Linked DNA regions of Chlorobaculum parvum NCIB 8327. The protein of the gene in region 1 interacts with the protein of each later gene in a pairwise test. Links are inferred from orthologs where the notes say so. Each region holds a gene or a part of one and is shown in the gene's direction. Other genes may lie near its edges. The genes, in order: acpP and CPAR_RS05950.

What was found.
Region 2: the proteins of acpP (region 1) and CPAR_RS05950 interact in binary tests that used the Escherichia coli proteins (3 or more experiments, as listed by UniProt). The link is inferred for Chlorobaculum parvum NCIB 8327 from one-to-one orthologs.

Annotation. Positions count from the first base shown.
Region 1 is NC_011027.1:136,946-148,876, reverse strand. What follows is about bases 1-2,698. They hold acpP (acyl carrier protein), read left to right. Parts: upstream 1-1,078; coding sequence 1,079-1,318; downstream 1,319-2,698. Other genes in these bases: rnc (ribonuclease III), read left to right, coding at 2,652-2,698; fabF (beta-ketoacyl-ACP synthase II), read left to right, coding at 1,381-2,634; fabG (3-oxoacyl-[acyl-carrier-protein] reductase), read left to right, coding at 179-916; fabD (ACP S-malonyltransferase), read left to right, coding at 1-145. Also shown: more of rnc, read left to right, coding at 2,699-3,482; CPAR_RS00670 (response regulator), read right to left, coding at 3,758-4,141; CPAR_RS00665 (hypothetical protein), read right to left, coding at 4,122-4,739; CPAR_RS00660 (hypothetical protein), read right to left, coding at 4,742-5,824; CPAR_RS00655 (hypothetical protein), read right to left, coding at 5,826-6,593; aminomethyl-transferring glycine dehydrogenase subunit GcvPB, read left to right, coding at 6,993-8,453; CPAR_RS00645 (glycoside hydrolase family 3 protein), read left to right, coding at 8,612-10,417; bchZ (chlorophyllide a reductase subunit Z), read left to right, coding at 10,517-11,923. UniProt on the Escherichia coli protein: Carrier of the growing fatty acid chain in fatty acid biosynthesis.
Region 2 is NC_011027.1:1,272,209-1,288,250, reverse strand. What follows is about bases 239-3,008. They hold CPAR_RS05950 (alpha/beta fold hydrolase), read left to right. Parts: upstream 239-1,064; coding sequence 1,065-1,952; downstream 1,953-3,008. Other genes in these bases: CPAR_RS05940 (OsmC family protein), read left to right, coding at 2,823-3,008; cobS (adenosylcobinamide-GDP ribazoletransferase), read left to right, coding at 1,954-2,718; cobT (nicotinate-nucleotide--dimethylbenzimidazole phosphoribosyltransferase), read left to right, coding at 239-1,059. Also shown: more of cobT, read left to right, coding at 1-238; more of CPAR_RS05940, read left to right, coding at 3,009-3,230; CPAR_RS05935 (DUF134 domain-containing protein), read left to right, coding at 3,419-3,880; CPAR_RS05930 (iron-containing alcohol dehydrogenase), read left to right, coding at 3,870-5,060; CPAR_RS05925 (SET domain-containing protein), read right to left, coding at 5,234-5,704; CPAR_RS05920 (ABC transporter ATP-binding protein), read left to right, coding at 5,854-6,573; CPAR_RS10635 (hypothetical protein), read left to right, coding at 6,570-7,217; CPAR_RS05910 (hypothetical protein), read right to left, coding at 7,498-7,686; CPAR_RS05905 (ABC transporter permease), read left to right, coding at 8,052-10,415; CPAR_RS05900 (efflux RND transporter periplasmic adaptor subunit), read left to right, coding at 10,417-11,586; CPAR_RS05895 (BaiN/RdsA family NAD(P)/FAD-dependent oxidoreductase), read left to right, coding at 11,677-13,038; CPAR_RS05890 (hypothetical protein), read right to left, coding at 13,035-13,964; CPAR_RS05885 (DUF2141 domain-containing protein), read right to left, coding at 14,188-14,655; CPAR_RS05880 (hypothetical protein), read left to right, coding at 14,807-14,986; CPAR_RS10630 (hypothetical protein), read right to left, coding at 15,022-15,699; trxA (thioredoxin), read left to right, coding at 15,937-16,042. UniProt on the Escherichia coli protein: The physiological role of BioH is to remove the methyl group introduced by BioC when the pimeloyl moiety is complete. It allows to synthesize pimeloyl-ACP via the fatty acid synthetic pathway through the hydrolysis of the ester bonds of pimeloyl-ACP esters.

The DNA of each region.
Region 1 (11,931 bases):
GCAGGCGATGGTCGATGCCGGCGTCACCGAATTTGTCGAAGTCGGCCCCCAGAAGGTGCTTCAGGGACTCATCAAAAGAATCAGCAAGGCAGCCTCGATTGCAGGCGTCGATACCGCCGATCAGGTGGACGCCGCGCGCAATTAAGCCTAAGCAAAACGAAAGAATACCATTATGACCATGTTTGAAGGAAAAACGGCGATCATCACCGGCGCAGCCCGCGGAATCGGTCAGGCGATCGCCCTCGACCTGGCTGCCAAAGGCGCCGACATCGTGATCGGTGACGTCAAGGCCGAATGGCTGAGCGAAACCGAAGAGGCGCTCAAGCAGCTTGGCGCGAAGGTCACCTGCAAGGAGCTCGACGTCACCAGCGCCGAAGCCTGCCAGAACGTCTTCAACGACGTTGCCAAGGAGAACGGCCGTATCGACATTCTCGTCAACAACGCCGGCATCACCCGCGACGGCCTTCTGATGCGCATGAGCGAAGAGGACTGGGACGCCGTGCTGACAGTCAACCTCAAGGGTACCTTCAACTGCACCAAAGCCGCCACGCGCACCATGATGAAGCAGCGTTCCGGCTCGATCATCAACATCGCCTCGATCATCGGCCTGATGGGCAACGCCGGACAGGCAAACTACGCGGCCTCGAAAGGCGGCGTGATCGCCTTCACCAAATCGGTCGCCAAAGAGCTCGCCTCGCGCAATGTCCGCGCCAATGCCATCGCCCCTGGCTTCATCTCCTCAAAGATGACCGACGCACTCTCCGAAGAGGTGCAGCAGCAGATGCTCGCAGCCATTCCGCTGGGCGTGTTCGGCTCGCCACAGAACGTCGCCGATGCCGTGACCTTCCTCGCCAGTGACCAGTCTGCCTACATCACCGGGCAGGTGCTGAGCGTGAACGGTGGCATGTACATGTAAGCTAACATTTTGCCCAACGGCGACTTAGCAACGCATTCAATTGCATGTGCAGGCCGCCGTTGATGCCTCCGAGCGCCAGTTTGCCCGGTGGCGTTTTCTTCGTATATTAACGAACGTGCTTTTTTGTAATCGACATCAACCATTAATCCGGAGAACAGTGCTATGAGCGCAGCCGAAATCAAAGATAAAGTGTACGACATCATCGTCAGCAAAATGGGTGTCAACAAAGATCAGATCACCCCTGAGTCCAAGTTTGCCGATGATCTCGGTGCAGACTCGCTCGATACCGTTGAGCTGATCATGGAACTCGAGAACGAGTTCGGCGTGCAGATTCCTGACGAAGATGCCGAGAAGATCGGTACCGTTCAGCAGGCGATTGACTACATCGTCAACAAGAAGTAAGAACAGCGGCATTCTTTTCAGGCAGGGCATACCCCTGCCTGAATAACGTAAAATCTGAACAGATGGGTCTGGAACTCAAACGAATCGTCGTTACCGGAATTGGAGTGTTGTCGCCTGTCGGCCATTCGGCAGCGGACTTCTGGAACGCCCTCATGGCGGGCAAAAGCGGCGCTGCACCGATCACCTATTTCGACGCGACCGATTTTGCCACTCAGTTCGCCTGCGAGCTGAAAGATTTCAATGTCGAAGATTTCATCGACAGGAAATCAGCCTCTCGCATGGATCCATACTGCCAGTACGGTGTCATCTCCGCCGAACAGGCCCTCAAGGACTCCGGGCTTGACCTGCCATCGATCGATCCAACCCGTATCGGCGTGGTACACGGTTCGGGCACAGGCGGCATGACTATTTACGATCAGCAGTTCAGGCAATACCTGGAAAGAGGCCCCCGAAGGGTAAGCCCCTTCTTCATCCCGATGCTGATCTCCGATATCGCTGCAGGACAGATTTCCATGAGAAATACCCTCATGGGCCCCAACTACGCAACCGCCTCGGCCTGTGCGACCTCCCTGCACGCCATCATGGACGCGGTGATGATTCTGCAGATGGGCATGGCCGACTACATGGTATGCGGCGGCTCCGAAGCAGCGATCACACCGATGAGCGTAGCGGGTTTCAACTCGGCCAAGGCACTCTCGACCCGAAACGACGATCCGACAACAGCTTCACGTCCCTACGATGCTGATCGCGACGGCTTCGTAATGGGTGAAGGCGCCGGCTCGCTGGTGATCGAAACTTACGAATCGGCCGTCAAGCGCGGCGCGAAAATCTATGCTGAAATCGCCGGCATGGGCGCATCCGCCGATGCGTATCACCTGACCGCTCCTCACCCGGAAGGCCTTGGAGCACTCAGCGCGATGAAGACAGCCCTGAACATGGCTGGTATCACGCCGGACAAAATCGACTACATCAACACGCACGGCACAGCCACTCCGCTGGGCGACCTTGCTGAAATCAAGGCTGTCAAGAAGCTGTTCGGCGATCACGCCTACAAGCTCAGCATCAGCTCGACCAAGTCGATGACCGGTCACCTGCTTGGCGCGGCTGGCGTCGTTGAATCGATCGCCTGCATCCTGGCCCTGCAGAACCAGACCGTGCCTCCGACCATCAACATCGACAATCTCGATCCGGAGATCGATGTGGACGTGACCCCGAACACGCCGAAAGAGCGGCAGATCGAGTACGCGCTCAACAACGGCTTCGGCTTTGGCGGGCACAACGGCTGCCTGATCTTCAGGAAAGCCCCGGCGGCCTGACCGCAAATGGCTCGACGATGGGGAACCTGTGGCAAAAGTTAACGTCACTGCCGCTCCTTCGTTCAGAGGCGTCCAATGAACCCTATGGGGGCACAACGGACGCCAACAGCCCTGACCTCGCTGCCGCAACCCTCAGCCATCTGGAGCACCTCACCGGACGCCCCTGCAGCCGTCGCCAGATCTACCGTATCGCTCTTACTCACCGTTCCTTACTGCACGACCATCAAGGCGAAAGCGAGCGCCCCGAATCAAACCAGCGGCTTGAATTCCTCGGCGACGCCGTGCTCGACCTGCTGATTTCCGAACACCTGTTCAGGCTTTACCCCGAAAGCGACGAGGGGCACCTCTCCAGCAACCGCGCTAAAATTGTTAACCGCAAGGCACTGGCCGCCTTTGCACGCGAGCTCAAACTCGGCGAGCATCTCATTATCGGCGAATCAGCCAACCTGCAGAAAATCCGCACCAGCGACTCGGCGCTTGCCGATGCCTTCGAGGCGCTTGTCGGAGCGATCTATCTCGACCAGGGGCTCGACGGAGCGAAGCGCTTCATCATGAACCACGTCATCACCATGGTCGATCTGAACCGGATCGTCGAAGCGGAATTCAACTACAAAAGCCGACTGATCGAGTTCAGCCAGTCTCACCAGCTCCCGCAACCGGTCTATACCGTGGTTGCCGAAGAGGGCGCGGAGCACGAAAAGACCTTCGTCATCGAAGTCTCCTGCAACGACATACCGCTCGGCAAGGGCACCGCACCACGAAAAAAGGATGCTGAACAGCTCGCCGCCAGAGAAGCTATGAAGAGGCTGGAAAACGAGAATCCGTTCCATCAGGCTACAGAGTCATGAAAATACCAGCGCCCCCTCTGTGTAAATCGACGACGAAATCGCTTGATAACCCTTCCAACCTCAAGCGCTACTTATCGACACAAGGAGCAACCGCCAGATTCATGCATGAAAGTATGTTCCTAAAACTTCAGCTGGGTTGCGTTAAGAAAATGTAATCCGAATAGCACTGCTTTGAACAAAGTCTTAAGATTTCATTCTAAACTATAAAGTTATTTAAGATTAAGGACCCATTTCTTCGGATAACAGAAAACGCTTTATATTTTTCCACATATAGGTTATAGCTCATTTCCCCCATTCAATGCATAATAAACCTCATCCATATCAATTGGTTTTGATAAAATCTGTAGCGCAGGAAGTCCCTTGATCTTTAATTCTTCATGTATCTTATTATGACCTGTCATAACTATGATATTGCCTGAAGAAACACCATAGTCATAAATAAGGTCAAAAATAACCCCATAGCCATCTTTTGCACTATTTACAGATAAATCTATATCGACAAATATATAGTCATAATAAGTGACGCCGATATAATCTTTCAGGTGCTGCGACAGGCCGCAAACATCGTATTGTAGTTTTGATTCAAAGTAATATAAACTTGCCGCCTCAAATACATTTTTTAACTCTGCAAATTCGTTCTCAACGATTAGTACTCTCATGTGAAACAGGAATGATTATCTTAAAAATGAAAAATCCATCCATACAATCAATCTCACTTTTTATTGACATATTGGATAGCAATTCGTAGATGATGCTTAAGCCTGAAGAACTCCTTTTCATTATCTCAGAGCGAACTCCTTGATTATATCCTTTAATCATGGCCTTGTCCTCATCACGACAATTTGCCATATTTTTCACTCTTAATGTTAAATAGCCATTTTCGCATGATGCATCAACGACAGGCTCGCCCTTACCACTTTTTTTTGCATTATATAATATATCATATAATGCTGTACGCATAACGTCTGCGTCATATTGTATTAAGCAAAAATCATCTGCCTCGCAAACATTCACAGAAGGAACTCTTCCAAAGATTGATTGATAGACAAAACGACAAGTGGCTAGCAAGTGATCCAAATCATAATTATCAATCGCATTTGGCAGAAAAGGATTCCTCGATTTCTCCAACACTCTCGTCACCAACGTGTGTATTTCACCCATTTCTCTCCTAGCATTGATTTCCTCTTCAATAAGTAGATTTCTGAAATCATTCTTTCTTGGATCACTATCAGATATAGCCGTATACTTTTCCTGCATTGTTATATAGTTTTTATCGGGGAAAGTCGCTGCCTTATAGAGTGCATTGATTTTATGGCAGTCATCACATACGAATACTTATCAGCGACTTTTTTCATCATATCAACCCTCATTATAGATATTTCTCGATTGAGGTCGATATAATTTATGGCCCTATCCAAAACTGGCCGAAGCAAGCTATACAGCACAACTGGGCGCAAAACTTTAAAAGCGTATTTATAATCAAGAAGAATTAAGAAGATATATTTTTTATCATGAATTGCAGAAAGAAATACAGAATTATTAGCGCAAAGCTCTCCATTAATGGAAACCGGATGATCAAAGGAAACGGGAAATGGGTCTTCTAAGCTGGCAAGAACCTTGTCCGGATTGTCAAACTTTATGTCACTTACAAGCTTTGAGGCATTTAAAAAAATAAAATCTTGCTCTTTTAAATAAAAGCAATATATGGCCCTCATCTTCAAGACGTAACGAAGTGGAGAATTATTGATTTTTTGCATTAATTCGGAGTATATCTGAATAGAGCTTTTTCCAATATAACTTCTTAATGCAAAGCCCTCAGCAACTTCAACAAAATCATCAATAAAGTCCCTCTCTATAGAGCGCAATACACTCATTTCAGCCAATATTACCAAGGCTAAATACGATAAAATAATGGAAGTAAAGCCTAGTCGGGTAAACGCTATCTCACAATTGTTGACATAAAAGAGCAAAAGCAAAAAAAAGAAGTTATAAACATACAGGAGGGGATTTCTAAATCTTCCGGAATGATTGACCGAGTTTATTACCGGCATTACAGCATAAACGTAATTTACGGGCAATTCCATATTCCTGCCATACAAAACTAAGAATATTAAAAGATAGTCATTTAAAAGTCTCAAGTGAGAACGAAATTGATCTTGGCGGCCTGATGATTTTATAAAAATAAAAACATAGAATGCCAAAAAATAAAGATAATAATACCAATCAAAAACATACCCATAAAGCATTAGAAGAGCAGCGCCATAAAAAACCAGTATTAATCTAAAAAACACTGAGACAAAATACTTTGTCACTTTTTCAAGTATTCGCACGTCTTTAACCATATTATAAATACCTCTCCTCTATTTCTTTAATTAAATACTTGACAACAATTACCCAAAAGAGCACCCTCTCAAGGACCAACAAAAAAATACCCCAAAAACTTAAAGGAGAAACATCCACCTTATCGCTTAAAGAAAAAAATAAAACTATAACATTTAACGCATGATTTATAAGCCAGTTTGATGAGTATGCATTTTTGTCAAAAGCGAAAACTGCGCACTCTTGGCAGACATTATTTGGCAAAAGAAAAAATATTGATAAAACCAACAAAGATAATAAGCCAAAAAATAAACCATAAATATCTTTAGTAATCCATGCAACAATCAACCTACCAAGCCGTCGCAAATTATGCCAAGAATTGAGATACTCACTAAAAGCACACTCGTACTGCTTCTTTTTTATCTTATTTATCAGAACAACAACTTCTTCAGAAAAGCCCTTATCAACCAGCTTTCTTTTAAAGAATCGCAATAACTCTAGAGACTCTCTGCACTTTAGAGTAGAGATTGCATTAAATATTTTATCAAAATTTAAAAAATCATAACCATAATCCCGTCTCTCAACACATGTGACATATATCGAAATAAAGTCTTTCACTAAAAGATATAGATTTTTTTTATTTTCACTCTTTTTGAGCATGCAAATTAAGCTGTATAGCCGTTCTACATCAGACCACTCATAAAGAGTTGAGTCGCTTAATCTATTTATTCGTCCCTTTTTATAATTCTCATACAAAGAAGCAACAAGTTTTTCAAATTCCTCTTTTGCCATCAATAATCATATTTAGCTTATCGATACAGATTCTCATATGTATGAGAAAAAAACTCGTTACACATTCTGAGGTGAATCATAATGCGTAACTATGATTTAAGCAGCCCGACGACATTCCTCTCTGGGTTATTTCAAAGATTACGTCTAATTTTCAAACTTGCTAAAAATCCGAGATCAATCCAATTTCTATTCAATACTATTGAACATTCGTCCTCTCCATGCGACATGATGGCATTGTAACTGTTTCATGCCCTCCCCCCTCTTTACACACGCCCCAAAATGCGTATATTGTGAACCTTCCGGCCTGAGCGATTTCGACCGGGAACATCGTTAATTTATGCAGGTCGTTCTGCTCTCGTGCGCAGCGACCCGATGAAGCCTCTCAATCAAGGCCTGTCCATGAAAGAACAACTGATCTTTGACCTTTCCCGCAGCGGTCGCAAGGGCTACTGCCTCTCTCCGCTTGATATTGACGAACGCCCGGCGGATGAACTGCTGCCGTCGAAATTCCTGCGCAAGGAGCCGGCTGAACTTCCGGAGATGCCGGAGAGCGAGGTGGTGCGCCACTTCGTGCGGCTGTCGAACCTGAACTACCACGTTGACAAGAACATGTACCCGCTCGGGAGCTGTACCATGAAGTACAATCCCAAGATCAACGACTACACCAGCGACCTGCCGGGTTTCGCGTCGATGCATCCGTTGCAGCCGGAATCGACGTCGCAGGGCGCGTTGCAGCTCATGTACGAGCTGGCCGAGATGCTCAAGGAGATCGCGGGCATGAAGGCGGTGACGCTGCAACCGGCGGCGGGCGCGCATGGCGAGCTGACCGGCATTCTGCTCATCAAGAAGTATCACGAAAAGCTCGGCAACTCGCGCCACAAGCTGCTCGTGGTCGATTCGGCGCACGGCACCAATCCGGCGTCGGCGGCGCTCGGCGGCTACGAGTGCGTGTCGGTCAAGTGCGATGAATCGGGCTGCACCGACATGGCCGACCTTCGCGCCAAGCTCGATGGCGAGGTGGCCGCGCTGATGCTCACCAATCCGAACACGGTCGGCATTTTCGAGAAGCAGATGCCGAAGATCGAAAAGCTGGTGCACGGCAACGGCAGTCTGCTCTACATGGACGGCGCGAACATGAACGCCTTGCTCGGCATCACCCGCCCCGGCGACATGGGCTTCGACGTGATGCACTACAACCTGCACAAAACCTTCTCCGCGCCTCACGGCGGTGGCGGCCCCGGCAGCGGCCCGGTCGGCGTCAGCGAGCGGCTCGTGGAGTTCCTGCCGGTTCCGGTGGTCGAGAAGGTCGAGGAGAACGGCGAGACGCGCTACCGCCTGAACTCCGGCAAGCCCGACACGATTGGCCGCATGATGAACTTCTACGGCAACTTCTCGGTGCTGGTGCGCGCTTACACCTACATCCGGATGCTCGGTGCCGAGGGTCTGCGCCGCGTGTCGGAAAATGCGATCATCAACGCCAACTACCTGCTCCAGCGGCTCGTCGAGCACTACGCGCTTCCGTATCCGCGCCCGGTGATGCACGAGTTCTGCCTGTCGGGCGACCACCAGAAAAAGGAGCACGGCGTCCGCACGCTCGACATCGCCAAGCGGCTGCTCGACTACGGCTATCATGCGCCGACGGTCTATTTCCCGCTCATCGTCAGCGAGGCGCTCATGATCGAGCCGACCGAAACCGAGGCCAAGGAGACGCTCGACGCCTTCGGCGATGCCATGATCGCCATCGCCGAGGAGGCCAAGTCGAATCCGGACATCATCAAGTCAGCGCCAGTCACCACGCCGGTCAAGCGGCTCGATGAAGCGCAGGCCTCGCGCCAGCTCAACATCTGCTGCCCGCTCTGATTTGCCATTCAGCAGAAGCCATTCCAGATCGAGGCTGTTCCGGAGAGACTACCGGGGCAGCCTCTTTTTTTGTCACCATTCCAACCTCCCCGCCGCGATTTCCCGTTTCTTCCTCAGGGATATGTTTCATAGATTTCCCACACAGTAATCAGTACCGTTTGCCCGAACAGAACAACCGTGTTCAGAAGCTCTGCCAAACCATGCGTTTCCGACTCGCCTCTGCCGTAGCGCTTTTTCTGCTTTTTGCGTCCATGCTGCAACCCGGTCAGGCCACGGCCAAAACCACCACTGTTGCGCCCTACACGCCTGAAGAGACCGACATCAAGCAGCTTTTCAATCTTGAACTGCCGTGGGTCGAACAGACCTTGCAAGGCATGAGCATCCGGCAAAAGGTGGGGCAGATGATCGTGGCGAAGGTCTATGCCCGTTATACAGGCGACAACGATCCAGAGTACCGGCTCATCTCCCGCCTCGCGACAGAGGGCAAAATCGGCGGCATCATGTTCCTCAAGGGCGACCTCGAAAGCGCCGCCAGGCTGGCAAACCGTTTCCAGAACCTGTCGGCCGTGCCGCTGCTGGTGAGCGCCGACATGGAGCGAGGCCTTGCCATGAGGCTTGACGGCGCGACGGAGTTCCCGGCGGCGATGGCCGTCTCCGCAGCCGGAGATCCCGAACTGGCACGCAGCATGGGCGAAATCATCGCCCGGGAGGCGCGGGCTGTCGGCATCCAGCAGAACTATGCGCCCACGGTCGATCTGAATATCAACCCGGCCAATCCGGTGATTAACACCCGTTCGTTCGGAGACCGCATTCCGCTGGTCAACACCATGTCGGCGGCCTTCATCGACGGAATGCAGTCCAACGGACTGGTGGCTACGGCCAAGCACTTTCCGGGGCATGGCGACGTCACGGTTGACAGCCACTTGGCCCTGCCGGTGCTCGAAGGCGATCGCAAACGGCTCGAACGCTACGAGCTGCAACCATTCCGGTCAGCCATTTCGCAGGGCGTAATGAGCGTGATGGTGGGCCATCTGGCCGTGCCGAAACTGACCGGATCGCTCGAACCTGCCTCGCTTTCCAGAAAGATCGTCACCGGTCTGTTGCGCAAGGATCTCGGCTTCAACGGCCTCATCGTCACCGATGCCCTGAACATGAAGGCGCTGCAAAGCGGCGGCCTGACGCCCGAGGAGGTCGCCGTCAAGGCGGTGGAGGCGGGCAACGACATTCTGCTCTATCCCGAAGATCCCGAGCGGACGTTCGAGGCGGTCTGCGCCGCGGTGGAAAGCGGCAAAATCTCCGAACGCCGCATCGACCAATCGGTGCGCCGGATTCTGCTGGTCAAGCACTGGGTCGGCCTCGACCGCCAGAAGCTGGTCGATCCCTCCCGGCTGCATGAACTGATCGGCACTTCGCAAAGCGCCAAGGTTGCCGAACGGTTGGCCGAGAAATCGCTCACTCTGGTTCGCGACCGCGACAGGATGCTGCCGCTCAGCCTGCCGGACAGCGCCCGGGTCGTCAATATCATGCTCAATGATCGCCCTGGCGAAACGTTTGGCAGCAGCTTCGCCAAAAGGCTTGGCAGGGAGTATGCAGTTTCCAGCATACGGCTCACTCCGGCAAGCGGGGCGAAGACGTTCCGGGAAGCCTCGATGCTGCTTTCGAAAGCCGACGCGGTTGTCCTGACCACCGGCATCCAGGCTTGGTCGAGCACCACGTCCTCCAGACTCACCGAGCTGCAACGCGACTTTGTGCGCAGCCTCCCGGCCATCCTGCAGCAGGGGACACCGATTATCTTTGTCTCGTTCGGCACGCCCTACATCTTCACGGCATTCCCTGAAATCGGCACAGCGCTGTGCGCTTACAGCTCGAACGACTATTCGGAAGCCGCTGTCATCAAAACGCTCAAAGGTGAACTCGTGCCGAGCGGCAAACTTCCGGTTTCACTTGAACGCCCTGAACCTTGATTCTTAGGCACATAATTACCTACCTTTCAAGTCTATCTTTCTTGTTGTTCCGCTACCCGTCCGCTGAGCCGGGTGGCGCCTGAAATCATTCTACCGATCATGGCAAAAACCGTCAGGGACGAATCCACCGCCAGCGCCTACTGGGCCGCGGTCAACACCTTCTGCGCGCTCGACGACGTGCACGTCATCGCCGACGCGCCGGTTGGCTGCTACAATCTGACCGGCGTGGCCGTCATGGACTACACCGACGCCATTCCCTACCTCGAAAACCTCACGCCCACCAGCCTCACCGAGCGCGAAATCTCCTCGTCCGGCAGCTCCGAAATCGTGCAGGAGACCATCGACAAGCTGAAGGGTTCCGGCAAGCAGCTCATCCTCGTCTCCAGCGCCGAGAGCGAAATGATCGGCAGCGACCACCAGAACATGCTCGCCATGAAGTACCCGTCGGTGCGCTTCTTCGCCTCCGACTCGCTCGGCCAGAACGAGTGGCAGGGGCGCGACCGGGCGCTGGCGTGGCTCTTCGACCAGTTCGACGACGGCCAACCGGCACAGATCGAACCGGGCACGGTGAGCATCATCGGCCCGACCTACGGCTGCTTCAACAGCCCCGCCGATCTCGCGGAACTCAAACGCCTCGTCGCGGGCGCAGGAGGCACGGTGCGGCACGTCTATCCGTTCGAGTCAAAAGCGGCGGACATCGCGAAGCTGAAAAACTCGGCGGCGGTCGTGGTGATGTACCGCGAATTCGGCGCGGCGCTCGCCGAAAAGCTGGGCAGGCCGGTGCTCTACGCGCCGTTCGGCATCGAGGAGACCGACCGCTTCATCGAGGAAGTTGGACGCCTTTGCGGGACGGAGGAAGAGGCGGTGCAGTTCATCGAGGAGGAGAAGCGCACCACGCTCAGCCCGCTATGGGACTTGTGGCGCGGGCCGCAGTCGGAGTGGTTCCCGACCATCCGCTTCGGCGTCGTGGCCAGCAAAAGCTACGCCGACGGCATCAAGCGCGTGCTCGCGGACGAACTCGGAATGCAGTGCCTCTTCAGCCACGACTCGGCGACGGCGGATAACAACGCCGTGCGCGAAGAGATCAAAGCGAAGCAGCCGCAATTCCTCTACGGACGGATGCCCGACAAGATTTACCTCGCCGAACTCGACGCCAAAACCCGTTTCATCCCGGCAGGCTTCCCCGGCCCCATCGTGCGCCGTGCGCTCGGCACCCCCTTCATGGGCCACAGCGGTGTGGTCTGGCTGGTCCAGGAGATTGTCAACGCCCTCTACGACACGCTTTTCAACTTCCTGCCGATCACCCGGCGGCAGCAGGCGGCGGCCCCCGCAAAACCGCTCAAATGGACGCCCGAAGCCAATGCCATCCTCGACGGTATCGTCAAAAAAGCCCCGTTCATCAGCCAGATCTCCTTTGGCCGCGAACTCAAACGCAAAGCCGAAAATCTGGCAGCCTCGCGAGGCGCAGACACCGTCACCCCGGATATTCTGCAACAGTTGGGATAAGCTTTCAA
Region 2 (16,042 bases), 1.1 Mb from region 1 along the record:
ACCGACCGTTTTCAGCAGCTTCTCGCTTCCATCAAGCCTGTCGATATGAACCTGACCTCCGCCGTCAAGGCGCATCTCGATGATCTGACCAAACCGCAGGGGAGCCTTGGGCGGCTCGAAGAGATCGCGATGAAATATTGTATCGCGACCGGCACAAGCAAGCCCTCGCTGTCGAAAAAGAAGGTGTTCTGCTTTGCGGGCGATCATGGCGTGGCAGCCGAGGGCGTGTCGGCGTTTCCTGCCGAGGTGACGCCGCAGATGGTGTACAACATGCTGGGCGGCGGGGCGGCTATCAACGTCTTGTCGCGCCATGCCGGGGCCGATCTTGAAGTTGTCGATATGGGGGTGAACCACGATTTCGCGGAGCATCCGATGCTGCGCCGATGCAAGGTGAAGCACGGTTCGGCGAACATGGCCGAAGGCCCGGCGATGAGTATCGATGAAACCTTGCAGGCGATCATGGCGGGTGCGGAGCTGGCCATTGAGGCGCGCGAGCAGGGTTACGAGTTGCTTGCCACCGGCGAGATGGGCATTGCCAACACGACGCCCGCGACGGCGCTCTACTCGGTGCTGCTCGACATGTCGGTGAATGCAATCACCGGGCGCGGCACGGGCATCGACGACGAGCGGCTCCATCACAAAATTGCGGTGATCGAAAAGGCGATCGAGGTCAATCGCGCCAATCTCGCCACGCCGCTCGAAGTGCTGGCGGCGCTGGGCGGTTTCGAGATTGCGGGCATCTGCGGTTTGATTCTCGGGGCGGCGTCGGTCGGGATGCCAGTGGTCGTCGATGGTTTCATCTCAAGCTCGGCGGCGGTGTGCGCCATCAAGCTCTCATGCAAGGTGAGCGACTACCTCTTTTTCAGCCACCTCTCCAATGAGCAGGGCCACCGCGCGGTGATGCAGAAGCTCGGTGCAAGGCCGATCCTCGATCTCGATTTGCGGCTCGGCGAGGGCACCGGTGCGGCGATGGCGATGCAGGTGATCGAGGCGTCGCTGAAAATCTACAACGAAATGGCTACCTTCAGTTCGGCAGGAGTTTCCGGCAAAAACGACTGAGTAACATGGACTCTTTTCTCGACATACAGCGGCAGCGCGCCGACAGTGAAAGCAAGTTTATTGACTGCAACGGTTTCAGGGTGCACTACAAGCTCTACGGCAGTGGCAAGCCGCCTTACGTCGTGCTGCTGCACGGCAGCTTTCTGAGCATGCGCTCGTGGTACGACGTGACAAAGCCGCTCTCTGAAGGGGCGACGGTGCTGATTTTCGATCGCCCTGCATTCGGGTTGACCTCGCGCTCGCTGCCGAAGCGCAACAACGAGGTGCGTTACAGTCCGGAGGCGCAGAGCGATCTCGTCGTGGCGTTGATGGACAAGCTCGGTTTCGACCGCGCGGTGCTGGTGGGCAACTCCACTGGCGGCACGCTGGCGCTGCTCACCGCCATGCGCCATCCGAAGCGCGTGCAGGGCCTTGTGCTCGTCGGCGCGATGATCTACAGCGGCTACGCCAACAGCGAGGTGCCGTCGTTCGTAAAGCCCTTCATGAAGGCGATGCGGCCGGTCTTTTCACGCCTGATGAAACTGCTCATCGCGAAGTTGTATGACAAAAACACCAGGGGATTCTGGCACGTCAAGTCGCGCCTTTCGGACGAGACGCTTGCCGCTTTCAGAAATGACTTTATGGTTGGCGACTGGTCGCGTGGTTTCTGGGAGCTGTTTCTCGAAACGCACCGACTCCATTTCGACAAGCGCGTGCCTTCGGTCGCGACGCCGTCGCTCGTGGTGACCGGTGAGCACGACCTGACAGTCAAAACCGAGGAGAGCTTCCGGTTGGCCAAGGAGCTGCCGGGTGCGGAGTTGCTTGTCATCCCCGATTGCGCTCATCTTCCGCAGGAGGAGCAGCCTGCCGCGTTCGCTGCCGGGGTGAAGCAATTTGTCGAAAAGCTCGCCTGAGATGCTGAGCGGACTCGTGACGGCGCTCCGGACGCTGACCGTGCTGCCGGTGCCGGGGCGTGACGCCGAGCGGTTCAGTTCGTCGCTCTACTGGTTTCCGGTGGTTGGGCTCGTCATCGGCGGCATCGTCGTGCTGTTTGCCCGCGCCGGAATGGGCGCCGGATGGCCGGAGCTGGCCGCCGTGCTCGCGCTGCTGGGCGGGTTCATCCTCACTCGCGGGCTGCATGCCGACGGGCTGGCTGATCTCGCCGACGGCTTTTTTGGTGGGCGAAACCGCGAGGCGGCGTTGCGAATCATGAAAGACCCCAACGTCGGTTCGTTCGGCTCGCTGGCGCTCATCGGAGTAATGCTCTTCAAGTGGATTTGTCTGCTTGAACTGGCCCGCGCCGGAGCGTACGGCATGATCGCCGCCGGAGTCGTCCTGTCGCGCACGGCGCAGGTGCTGCTTGCCGCGAGGATGCCTTACGCCCGCAGTGAGGGCGGTACGGCTACGGCGTTTGTCGAGGATGCGGGCTGGCCGCACCTGCTCGTCGCCTCGGTCTCCGGCGTCGTGTTGCTTTTCGTGCTGCTCGACTGGCAGGTCGTCCCATCGTCGATCCTGCTCTTTGGCTCGGTTGTCGCCCTGTTCTTCGTCGGCTGGTTGAGTCACCGCAAGATCGGCGGCATCACGGGCGACGTGCTCGGTGCGTGCAGCGAGCTGGTGGAGATTGCCGTGTGGTTCGTGGCGGCGCTGTGGCTCAAAGGTCTTTTTTCGGCGATAGCGTAGTGCCCGTTTGCACTCGGTGATTTTTTCAGCACGTTGCTAATCAATTGCTATATCGTTATACTTGGACACGGAATTTTAACTTCAAGCTAAAGACATTTCCATCTATGGCCAGTGATTTGATCGTGACGTTCGGCGGCGGTAAAAAGGTTAACGCCGAATTCAGAGGATTTACCATCAAGACCGACCAGTCCGTTCACGGCGGTGGCGAGGGTTCTGCCCCCGAGCCTTTTGCCCTGTTTCTCGCTTCAATCGGCACCTGCGCAGGCATCTACGTCTATTCGTTTTGCCAGAGCCGCGAGATTCCGACCGACGGCATAAAAATCGTGCAGAGTCACGAGCCTAAAGCGGGTGGGCGCGGTATCGGCAAGATTACCCTGACCATCGAGGTTCCGCCGACCTTCCCGGAAAAGTACAAGGATGCGGTTATCAACGCAGCCAACCTCTGCGCGGTCAAGAAGCACATCATGGAACCCCCGGCTTTCGAGGTGAAAACCGAAGTGGTCGAGGGCTGAAGGATATTTCATACCAAGGTGGTGCTACCCGGCTTGAAAGCCGGGGCAACATGAAATGTAAGAGGTCTGAATGTCCGCGGGGCTGAAACCCAGCTGAATATTCTCGAACCGCTTATTACACTTGAAAGGCTGTCCCGGTGTGTCGTCACTGCGACGGCCTTCCTGCTTTAAACGATACCGGCTGATCTATGAAAAACCAGCGCGCGGGCAGACCGGTCAGCTGCCGTTCTGTCGAAGATGTTCCCAAAGTGACCTGCTTTCTCCCCGAAGGGGTGCGCCCGGAGCGCCAGCAGAATGTGGTGCTGACGCTCGATGAGGTCGAGTCCCTGCGGCTTGCGGACCTTGATGGGCTGTACCACGCCGATGCGGCTGAAAAGATGAAGGTCTCCCGCCAGACCTTTGGGCGCATCATCAAATCCGCCCGGAAAAAGGTTGCCGACGCCTTGGTGGGCGGCAAGACTATCTGCATCGAGGGTGGTAACATCGACCAGCCTTGTCCGAACGAAGCGGCGGAGGGGGAGGCGGCTTGCGTCTGTCTGCACTGCGGCCACCGCCAGCCTTGGGTGCAGGGCATTCCGTGCCGGACGGCGCGTTGCCCGCAGTGCGGTAAACTGTTGATTCGTCAGGGGAGGTACAGCAATGTCGAGTGAGCAAAACCTCGATTTTTCCATTCTGCCGTTGCCGCGCATCCATTTCGGCGCGGGCAAGCTTTCTTGCCTGCCTTCATCCGTTTCGGCATACGGCCGCACTCTGTTGCTGGTGACTGGCCGGAGCACGCTTCGGCGCTCCGAAGCGGCTTCGGGGTTGCTGGAAGAGTTTCATCGCTCTGGGATCGAGGTCGAACTTCTGGAGGTCGCGGGCGAGCCGTCGCCTGAACTGATCGACCATGCCGTGGAGCTTGGGCGCAAGCGCCCGTTCGATGCGGTTGCGGCAATCGGCGGTGGCAGTGTGCTCGATGCGGGCAAGGCGATTTCGGGCATGCTGCTCCAGCACCATTCGGTCGAGCGTTTCATCGAAGGACGTCCGGGCGTATTGCTGCACGACGGACGCAAAGTGCCGTTTATCGCTGTGCCGACCACCTCGGGCACCGGCAGCGAAGTGACGAACAACTCGGTCATCAGCCGCGTCGGGCCGGGTGGCTTCAAGCGCTCGCTGCGCCATCCGGCATTCGTGCCCGATGTGGCGATTATCGATCCGGAGCTGATGGTGAGCCTGCCGCGCGAGGTGACGGTTTCGACCGGCATGGACGCCTTCACCCAGTTGCTCGAAGCCTACCTCTCGCCTTTCGCCAGCGCCTACACCGACGCGCTCTGTTGCAGTGGCCTGGAGCACTTCGCCCGCTCGTTCGAGGCTGCCAGCGGCGACGGCGCGGCTTCGGTTGCTGTGCGCGCCGACATGGCCTACGCAGCGCTGATGTCGGGCATCGCGCTGGCCAACGCGGGTCTAGGCATCGTGCACGGCTTCGCCTCGTCGGTCGGCGGCCTGTTCGACATCCCTCACGGCACGCTCTGCGCCACGCTGCTCGCCGAAGCCACCCGCGAGAACATTCGCCAGCTTCAGGCAAAAGGGGAGCCTTCAGTCGGCCTGTCCAAATTTGCCAACGCGGCCAGAATTCTCACCGGCAAATCATTTTCGAGCGAAGCCGAAGCGTGCGAGCAACTTGTCGCAAAGCTCGAAGCGTGGCAGGAGCAGTTCGCGTTTCCGCGTCTCGGCGAGTTCGGGATGAGCGAGGAAGATTTCGAGGAGATCATCGCCACAACGCGAAGCAAGAGTAACGCAGCTCCGCTTGATGCAGCTGCGATGCGGCGGATTCTCGCAGCGAGGGTTTGATTAGTTGATAATGGATAGTTGACAGTTGATAGTTTGGGAAGAGCAAAGTCCGAACCCCGAAAGGTGTTTTTGTGGCCTTCCTTGATTCGTTGCGCTCAAAAATTCAATTTCCCATAGTCAACTGTCAACTGTCAACTGTCAACTGTCAACTGTCAACTGTCAACTGTCAACTGTCAAAAATCTGCCTTTTCGCCTCTTGAACTCCACCATTCGTCGCCGTAGTTGTAGTACATCTCTTCGCCTTCGCTGATGTTGCGCAGGGCGTAGAGCACCAGCTCGGTGCCGGTTGGGGTGTCTTCGCGGTAGTAGGCGACGTTGGGGGTCGAGGAGTGGTTGAACATCATGCCGTAGCCCATGGCCACGAGTCTGCGGGTTTCGTCGCTGCCGTAAAAGACGTAGTTGTAGAGTTCGCCGCCGATGTCTTTTTCGTTCACTTCAAGCGCCGGGCAGCGCTCGATGATGTCGCCTTCGTTGATCGCTTTGAGCGCAAATGCGCCGCGTCCGGCGACCGTCGATGGACCGATGCGCACGCTGCCGCGGCAGATTCCGTCCTGCTTTTTGCGGAGAACGTTGACGGCAACCGCGCCCGCAGCCGCCCCGGCGGCGAAGATGATGGTCGCTATAAAAAAGAGAAGTGGTGTCATGCGATTCCGGCTGTCGATGGAAAAGCTGAAAATACAAATCTCGCGGCTGAATCCATCGAGCGGATGCCGGAGCATTCAGGAATGTTTTCTCCGGCGGAGTGGTTCGATTCGGAGAGGTTTTTTTTAACCATGTCTGAAGGTTTGTGCCGATGATCGATCAAGCGCATCAATCCGTTCTTACCGTCGATGGGGTGTCGAAAAGTTACCTGATGGGTGAGGTGACCGTCAAGGCTCTGCACGACATTTCGCTCGATTTCGGGGCAGGCCAGCTCGTGGTGCTGCTCGGCGCGTCGGGCAGCGGGAAATCGACGCTGCTCAACATTGTCGGCGGCCTCGACGTGCCCGATACCGGCAAAGTCACCTTCCGGGGCAAGGACATCAACGCTTCGGGCGAGGAGGGCTTGACCGCCTACCGCCGCCGCTCCATCGGCTTCGTCTTCCAGTTTTACAACCTCATCTCAAGCCTCTCGGCGCTCGAAAACGTGCAGCTCGTGACCGAGCTCGTCGAAAATCCCATGCCGCCAGACGAAGCGTTGCGCCTCGTCGGCCTTGGCGACCGCATTAACCATTTCCCATCCCAGCTTTCCGGTGGCGAGCAGCAGCGCGTCGCCATCGCCCGCGCGGTCGCCAAACGCCCGGAACTGCTGCTCTGCGACGAACCCACCGGCGCGCTCGACTACACTACTGGCAAGCTCGTGCTGGAAGTGATTGAAAAAGTCAACCGCGAACTCGGCACCACCACGCTCGTCATCACGCACAATGTTTCCATCGCGGGCATGGCAGACCGGGTTATTACGTTGCGAAGTGGGGAGGTGATTGAGGATCGGCGGAATGAAGAGAAGATTTCGCCTTCGGAGTTGTCGTGGTGATGAAGGGGATTCTTTCAGGTATATTATCAGGGCATAACTCAAGAATCAGGCGTGTTATAGGTAAACCATATAATCAATTTTCGCAAAGGGTTAGTATTGTGCTAATGGATATTTATATCGACCATAACGTATGGGACTTTCTGTTTGATCGTCAGATTGACCTTATGAAAGAGCTTGCCACGAGTGAATTCGCATTGCACCTGACTCGTGAGGCTGAGTTTGAAATTCCACCTACACCAGATCATAAGCGTCGATATATTGAGCAGACTATTGCAACGTGTAATATTGATGTTCGTCCGTACTTTGGTTTTTATGATGAGCAACATAGCTCATCAGATCAACGAGTTGGCGGCTGGGGTGTTGGCTATTGGGCAAGCGAAGAAGAAATGAAATTCATTGATTCCCAACAATCAAGGTTAGGCGCAAATAAGAAAAGAAAAACGAGATTATTCAAGAATGAGGCAGATATATCGTTGGCAGCACGCTCGTTGCAATCGGTTGTTCTAACACTGGATAAGAAAGCGGGGCCGCTCCAAGATGCATACCGCCAAGGGGGAAAGGTCGTTTATTTGACTGATTTCGATAACAGTGGTCTTTCATTAAAAGATTTTATTATGTCAGCGCTGAAAGGGACAAATAGCTAGTCAGGCATTGAACGGAATGGCGTTTCCGCGTCACCTTTGGCACTACTCCAAAGCCTCCTGTTAACTGAGTATTAGCCAACATGAAACCAGACGATAAACTCTGCAAGCTCGACAAGAAGGAGATCGAGGAAAATATGCCTGCTATCGTAGAAGCAGTTTCAAAGCCTAGGTACATTTGCCAGAAATGTGCGAGGGTGTCGAAAAAGAAGAAGAATCTTTGCAAGCCGAAGAAGTTGCCTTCGCGCTAATGGGCTTTTTTGCCTATCTCTTCAATCCTGCCTTACTGATATTTCCTGAAATCATACTGTGCAGCCAGCCTCTTTTTCTCTTCCTGCGGGAGCGAGGTGAAGTAGGCTTTCCAGCCGGGGCAGAAGTTGATGTGCCAGCGCCAGAATCGGCCGACGAGTGAGCTTGGATTCTGGTCGTATTTGGCGCGCAGTTTGCAGTTTTTGCAGGGTGCATCAGCCATGAGTTTCTCCTGTTTGTAATCAGTTCGATTTGATTATTTGCCTGCCTGTTCAATCATCCTTTCAATCCTGAATGTAAAGATTTTCCAATTCCAGCCGTCGGGTCTGTCATCAATATCAAGATAAAAATGACGAAGAGTCGTCATCGCGAGTCCCGACCTGTCGGGGCGTGGCGATCCATTTTTGCCTTCGCTGATTGCGGCATGGATTGCCGCGTCGCTTTGCTCCTCGCAATGACGGTGATGCTGGACTGTTATGGCGACAACACTATGCTGATACGTAACAGCCGGTAAAACGGTTTTTTGTGGTTCGGTGTTGATACCTTGTAGATGTACGCTGATACGAGAATCTCCACACGCAATTGTCCATGAAAGAGCTCAACCGGAAACTTCTGCGCGATCTTCTGCACATGAAGGGGCAGATGCTGGCGGTGACGGCAGTGGTGCTGTGCGGGATTGCGGTGTTTGTGTCGATGACCAATGTGAAGTACTCGCTGGAGGTGTCGCGCTCCGATTATTACAGCCGCTACCGGTTTGCCGATCTGTTCATGCAGTGCAAGCGTGCGCCGGAGTTTTTGCGCGGCAAGGTGAGCCGCATTCCGGGCGTGGCGACGGTGAGCACGCGCATCCAGACCGATGTGACCGTGGATGTTCCGGGGCTCGATGAACCGGCGACCGCGCACCTGGTGTCGCTTCCCGACCGGGGCGAGCCGTCGCTGAACGGCGTGTACATTTCATCGGGGCGCATGCCCGATCCGTCCCGCCCGGAGGAGGTGGTGGTGAGCAAACCGTTCATGAAGGCGAACCGCCTTCAGCCGGGCGACCACATTGGCGTGGTGATCAACGGGCGCTGGAAGCGGTTGCAGATCGTGGGCGTCGGGTTGTCGCCGGAGTATATTTACGAGGTGCAGCCGGGCGCGTTTTTCCCGGATAACCGCCGATTCGGGGTGTTCTGGATGAACCGCAAGGCGCTTGAGTCGGCGCTTGACATGAGCGGCGCGTTCAACGATATGGCGTTGACTCTGGCGCACGGAGCTTCGGAAAAAGAGGTGATCCGTCAGCTCGACAGGATCTTCGCCCGCTACGGTTCGCTCGGGGCTTACGGGCGTGACCAGCAGCTTTCCGACCGCTTTATCTCCGATGAAATCCGCATTCTCGGCATCGAAATTACCGTTTTGCCGACCATTTTTCTGGCGGTCGCGATCTTCCTTCTGAACATCGTCCTGCGGCGGCTGGTGAGCACGCAGCGAGAGCAGATCGCCGTGCTCAAGGCGATGGGGTACAGCAACGAGGATATCGGCCTGCACGTGCTCGGGTTTGCGCTTGTGCCGACGGTTGCGGGCGTGATGCTCGGTACGGGAGGCGGTGCGTGGCTGGGTACGCAGTTGCTGCAACTGTACGGCGACGTCTATAATTTTCCCAGGCTGATCTATGATTTCCGGATGGAGAACGCCTTGGCCGCGGTGCTGCTGAGCTTCGGTGCGGCGGTTGGCGGAGCGCTCGATGCGGCTCGCAAGGCCGTGAATCTCCCTCCAGCCGAGGCAATGCGTCCCGAGTCGCCAGCGATCTACAAGCCGGGCATTCTCGACAATCCGCAAATCGCCCGCCGGTTTTCGACGCCGGTGCGAATCATCGTGCGCAATATCGAGCGCCATCCGTTCAAATCGCTTCTGTCTGTGACCATGATCGCGCTCTCCATCGCCATTCTGGTGGTGAGCCGCTACACCTTCGACTCGGTCAAGCGCATGAGCGAGGTGGAGTTCGGCTCGCGTCATCGGGAGGATGTGACCGTGATTTTCAACGAGGCCATGCCGCCTTCGACCGCGTTCAGCTTCGCGTCGATGAAGGGGGTGCTCGATGCGGAATATTATCGCGAGGAGCCGGTTCGGCTGCGGTTCGGTTCCCATTCGCGGCGGCAAACGCTGAAAGGCTTGCAGAAAACCGACGGTTTGCAGCGCCTGACCGACAGCAATGACCGGCTGCAGAATCTCCCCGCCCGTGGTTTGCTTTTGACGACCACGCTGGCCGACCTGCTCGACGTCAAGGCGGGTGATGTGCTACAGGTCGAGTTTTTGCAGGGGGAGCGCCGTTCGGTGGAGGTGCCGGTGGCAGGAACCATCGACGAACTTCTCGGTCTTTCAGCGTATCTTCGCATCGATGAGCTGAATCGCCTCGCCGGAGATGGCGGCGCGCTGAGCGCAGCATTGCTGAAGCTCGACGGTTCGAAGCGCATCGCGTTGTACGAGCGCTTCAAGCAGACGCCGGGGATTGCCGGTGTCATGATGCTTCAGGCCATGAAAAAGAGCTTCGACGAGATGATCGCCAAAAGCATGAACACCTCGACCTTCATCCTGACAGCGTTCGCCTGCGTGCTGGCGTTCGCGATGATCTACAACGGTGCGCGCATCACCTTGTCGGAGCGGGTGCGTGAGCTGTCGAGCCTTCGCGTGCTCGGCATGACCAAGCGGGAGATCGCCGTGATCCTCCTCGGCGAGCAGGCAGTTTTCTGCATCGCGGCCATTCCGCTCGGCTTTGCGATTGGCGTCGTGCTTTCGGTTCTGCTGGCGAAAGCGTTGAGTTCGGAACTGTACCGGATGCCGCTTGTTTTTACGCCGGTCAACTTTCTTTTTGCCTTTGCCGTTATGGTTACGGTTGCTATCGTTACGGGTCTGATTGTGGGTCGCAGAATCCATACGCTCGACCTGATCGCCGTTTTGAAAACAAGGGAGTGAGATGAAACCATTGAGCAGAACCCAGCGCATTGTCGCCATTTCATCGGTCGTAGTCATCGCCCTGCTCGCGCTGGTGCTTCGGCCAGCACCGTTGCCGGTCGATGCCGGAAAGGTGAGCTACGGGCCGCTCGACGTGACGCTTGAAGACGAGGGATACACCAGGGTGATCGACCGCTTTGCCATCGCCGCACCGGTGACCGGCAAGCTGCTGCGGATCGGGCTGGTGGAGGGCGACAGTGTCCGGTCCGGCATGACGGTGGCCTCGATTTTGCCGCCTGATCAGAATACGCGGGAATACCGCGAAGCGGCGGCAATGGCCGGTTCGGCATCAGCTTCCGTGGCCGAAGCCCAGGCGCGGCAGCGGCAGATTTCGGTGCAGCTTGCCCAGGCACGTCTGAAAGCGGAGCGTTACGACCGCCTCTATCAGGAGGGCGCGGTGTCGAAGGAGAGCCACGAGCTTGCTCGGGAGGATGCCTCGGTACTTGAAAAAGAGGCGCGTGCAGCGCAAGAGGCGGTGCGTGCAGCGCGCTTGCAGGCTGTCGCCGCCGAGGCGCGCATCGACCGGAAAATCGCCACGAAGGCGGTCGAGGTACGTTCCCCGGTGACGGGCCGGGTGTTGCGCATTCCCGACAAGAGCGAGCGATTCGTGACGGCCGGTACGCCGCTGGTCGAGATCGGTAATCCGGAGCAGCTTGAGGTTGTCATTGATGTGCTCTCTTCGGACGCCGTCAGTGTGAAGCCCGGTGATCCGGTTGCTATCGACGACTGGGGCGGCAAGGGGACGCTCAAGGCCTCCGTGACGCGCATCGAACCGGCAGCGTTCACCAAGACCTCCGCGCTCGGAATCGAGGAAAAGCGGGTGAACATCATTGCCACGCTCGACCAGCCGGAACCGCTTCTCGGCGACAATTTCCGCGTTCAGGCCAGCATCGTCACCTGGAGTGCCGAACGGGTGCTCAGGGTGCCGGTCAGTGCGCTTTTCAGGAGCGGCCAGCAGTGGGAAGTGTTCGTCATCGACGGCAGACGGGCTAAAACTCGCAAGGTGAGCATCGGCCAGCGCGGCATCGATGACGCCGAAGTACTCGACGGTCTCCGCGATGGCGAGCGCGTGGTGATGCATCCGCCGAACGAGTTGCAGGACGGCATGAGGGTGACAACCAGCAGCGAGTAGTGTAGGGGCACAGTCCCTTGCGGCGGCCCTTTTTGATAACAGCTTTTCATCCGACGGATCTGTTGGATTCTTTAAAAAATCGAGTTAGTAGTGCAGAAGAACGGAATTGAGCGTGTGCTGCTCATCGTCGGGGCGGGGGCTTCGGGGATGCTTGCGGCGATTTCGGCGCGGAAACAGGCAAGAGCGCTTGGTATCGCTGACAAGCAGTTTCGCATCATTCTGTTTGAGCGCAATCCGAAGCCGGGCAACAAAATCGCTATTTCGGGGGGGGGACACTGCAACCTTACCCATGCTGGCGATGTTCGGCATCTGCTCGAAACCGGTTTCTTCGACAAAAAGGAGCAGCGTTTCCTGCGTCACGCGGTGCACCGTTTTTCCAATGCCGATCTTCTTGAGCTGTTCGGCAGGTATGGTCTCAAAACGATGGCGCGTGAGAACGGTCGGGTTTTTCCTGAATCGGGTCGCGCCGCCGAGGTGCTGGAGCTCATGCAGCGAATGCTTCGCGACAGCGCGGCGGAGATCGTAACCGGCGCACGAATCGATCGTCTCGACTGTGACGACCGCGGCTGCATTGTCTGCGCTGGAGATCGGTGCTTCGAAGGCGATACGGTGATTCTGGCGGCTGGCGGCTCCTCATGGGGCTCGTCGGGCACCACCGGTGACGGGGTCAGGCTGGCGGCTTCCGCCGGGCAGACCGTCGTTCGTGTGCTGCCCGCGCTCGCACCGCTCTGGTTCAACGCACCGCCGCGACGTGAGCTGGTAGGGATTTCGCTGCGTAACGTGGCGCTTGTTGCCGAGTCGGACGGCGCGAGTGATGTGCGCCGCGGCGATGTGCTTGTCAGCCATCGGGGCGTTTCCGGCCCGGCGTGCCTCTCGCTGTCGCGCTCCGTGGCTTCCATGATGGCGTCAGGTGCTCAGGTCAGGATTGCAATCGATCTCTTTCCCGGTCACAACGAACAGGCGCTCTCCTCGTTTTTGCTCGACCAGGCTTCTCGCCATGGTAGCCGTCTTTTGCGTACCGTGCTCCAACGGATGCCGGTCGCTCCTGAAAAGCTTGGTGAGTCGGAGAACGAGAATGGGGAGGTGCAGACCATTCCAAATGCTTTTGCCAACGAAATTATGCGCTTGGCGAAAATCGATGAGACGGTGACGATGAGCGTGCTCGGAAAGCAGCAGCGCCAGCGTATCGTCTCATTGCTGAAGCGTTTGCCGCTCGGTACGGTGCGCAAGGTGCCGCTTGAACAGGCCGAAGTCTCAGCTGGAGGGGTTGCGCTTGGCGAAATCGATCCCAAAACGATGCGCTCGAAGCTTAACTCTCGCCTCTACTGCTGCGGTGAGCTGCTCGACTACGCGGGCGAGGTGGGTGGTTTCAACCTGCAAGCAGCATTTTCAACAGGCTGGGTGGCCGGTCTGGAAGCCACCCAGGCATTGTTCGGAACCGAACCCGCTTAGCCCGCGCAGGAGTATGCTGGGTCGCCTTTGCGGTCGTAAGGCCTAACTTCGATTTTGCACTGCTGGAGATTGAACGACTCCTGTCGGTCTTCGAACACTATTCTTCCCTCGCTGAACCTTACTTTCATCGGTACCACGATTTTGCGCTCGACGCCGCAGGTGTTGTCCTTCAGGCTGGGGGCGAAGCGGTGTGCGTTGCCAAGCTGATCGGTTACGGTGATCTCTTCTGCGATGGTTTTGAGTGCCATAACGGTGCCTTCCGGGCTGAACTGGAGCGAATTGAGGTCGCCATGCACACCCTGCGGATCGTTGTCATAAGCGGTCATGGTGCCAATGGGCGTTTCGACCTGTACCACGCCTGCCGGTTCGAGCGAGCGGATCGCGCCGTCCTCGTAGAATGCAATACCCGTGCGAACCCTGATCTGACCTGCCGGCGTCATCAGCGTCAGGAACTCGCCCGGCCACAGGGTCAGGCTCTTTAGAGCGCCGCTTTCGTAAAACTGGATGGCGATGAACTTGGCGCGAAGGCTGCCGATCGGCGATTCGACGGTCATCTCTTCAGCCAGTTCAAACTCGTTTTTGGCCGTCCAGAAGCCACTGAGCTTGCCATCGAGCGGGAAAACCCGCTTGACACTGCCCGATTCGTAAAAGGTGACCAGCTCGGCAGGAATGCCTCCGACCGGCGTGCGAAGAAGGGTTTGGGTCTGTAGCGCTACCGATTTGATGGCGCCGTTCTTATAGAAATAAAAAGGTTTAAGCTGGCGGCGCCCCATGTCTTCTGCCTCGTACTGCGGAATCAGCTCTCCGTAGGGTGTGCTGAGCACATTCTCCTCCTGGACAAGGCAGCCGTCGGTTTTGCCATTCGAATAGAGTGTTCTGAATTCGACGCCTTTGAGCTCGCCATATTTGGTGTTGAAAGAGGTCATAATTAGTCCTTTTTTGTGCCGTGGAAATGTGCCTTTCTTGTATTGTTATATGCAATTACTGTGCCAGCGAAGAATGCTTTTGTTCTAAACTATTGAAGCGTAGGCGTTTGGCGATTTTTCTACTGTTCGCCTCCAATAATCTTAATTCATGGATAAGGCTACATTTCTGTAGGTGTGCTTGAAAAATCTACATTTTCGATGTTTTTGGCCGGTGCCGAGCTCCTCACTTTTTCTCTTCGGGGTTGCGGAGGTACTTCATGTTGATGTTCAGGGTTATTTTCTGCTGGGCAAGGTCAAACTGGGAGTCCGAAAACGAAGGTGGGCCCATTTTCAGCTTCGGATTGTTTGATGTGCCAAACCCCTCTTTCGGAATGCCGAGGAACGCCTTGTCCATTTTGCCGTTGCCATTCTCATCGTGCAGTACACTGACCGCGTAGGTGCCGTAAGGAACGTTCTTGAAAAGCACGATGCACTGCTTTCCGGCTGGAACGCTTTTGCCCTTGATGGCCCTTTCGCTTTTATCGGGGAATCCCTTTTTGGTGTTGAACAGCGCGACGCCGACCGTGCCGTCGGAACTGCGGATATTGTCGATGCAAACCTCGATGATGCCTGCGGAGTCAGGATTCTGTTCAGCGCCTGCGGGAGCCGAGAGGGCGAAAATCAGCAACAGGAGCAATGCAATTTTTTTCATCGTTCAGTAACGTAGTGTTCAGGAGAAAGACTTTGGATGTATAACCGCCGCGCCGGCTCTGGAGTTTATTCTTCAGGAGCGGACGTTACCATTCGGTACATTGACAAGAAAGGATTTTGTTTTGAAACTGCTCAATAAAAAAGGAGATGAGATGTCAGTTGAATCCACACTTCAGCTTGCCGCCGATGCTCTCGAGGATGTTCGCAAACGCCTTGAACGGGCAAGGGCCGATGCGGATGACGATTATGAAATCCGTCAGGCGATGCAGCATCTCGACGATGCTTCAGAGTATGTCAGAAAAGCTGTGAAGGAGATCAGGCAGCAGGGCTGAACGTGCATGGTCAGCCCTGCTGAAGAGGTGTGTGATCAGAAGCTGTAAGCCACGCCGACGGAAACAACCGGGTAGTACTGGAGGTATTCCAGGTCCTTTTTAAGATCGGCGGTCTCTTTTTCAAGGCTGTCATCGAATCCGGGAATGAGCGACGTATCTTTCGTTGGCTCAAGCGTGACATTCGGTTTGCCCTGGAACAAAACTCCGATATCAACGGTGACTTTCACAGGGCTGCCCTTGCTGAGAGCGTTTCCCCAGCCAATTCCCAGATACGGGGATGCTTTCCTGAAATCGATCTTACCGTTTACATCACCGATGCTCAGAATCTCGTATTTTATCCCGCCGATGTCAAGCATTAACCCTTCGGGCTGAGCGACGCCGGTCACTTTGCTGTTATTGATGAAGATGCCGGAGGTAACCTTGAACCCGTTGTCAAATGGATAATAGTCGAGTAACAGCGGGACCGACCTGAGTTTGACCGTGTAGTCGTACTCTGTTTCGCTCTCTATGCCGGAGCCATCGTAGCTGAAGAAGTTCAGGCCGCTTCGGAAATTAAGTCTGGAGAGCAGGCCGACTGTTACCTCGCCTCCTATGCCGGCACTTCCGCCTCTGAGGCCGATGGCAACGTTTTTTGCTTTTGCTGAAGCAGGAGCGATCAGGCTGATGGCCAGTATCGCCGAAAGAAGTGTTTTGCTGAAAAGTTTTTTTTGCATGCCCGTTGATGTTTTGATAACCATTGATGAAGGGGTGGTTATATATGCGGGCGTAATTAAAGATAAAATCCGGGCAATGCCAAAAGTAAAGTTAAGCCTGTAAACGCTTGCGGTTTTTTTGTCTCATCGGTTTCCCGTAAGCTCAGGGAGCCGTTATTTTTATTTCTACAGGTGACTCTCTATTTTATTTGCCATTTTTACGTCTTTTCTGAACGCTCAACGATAAACTACTGACCAATGCAAAGCCGTGCCCCTTTTGATTTTCAGAACGATGTCATTGAACAAAGTAATTTTATTCCGGTGCTGGTCGATTTCTGGGCTCCTTGGTGCGGGCCTTGCCAAA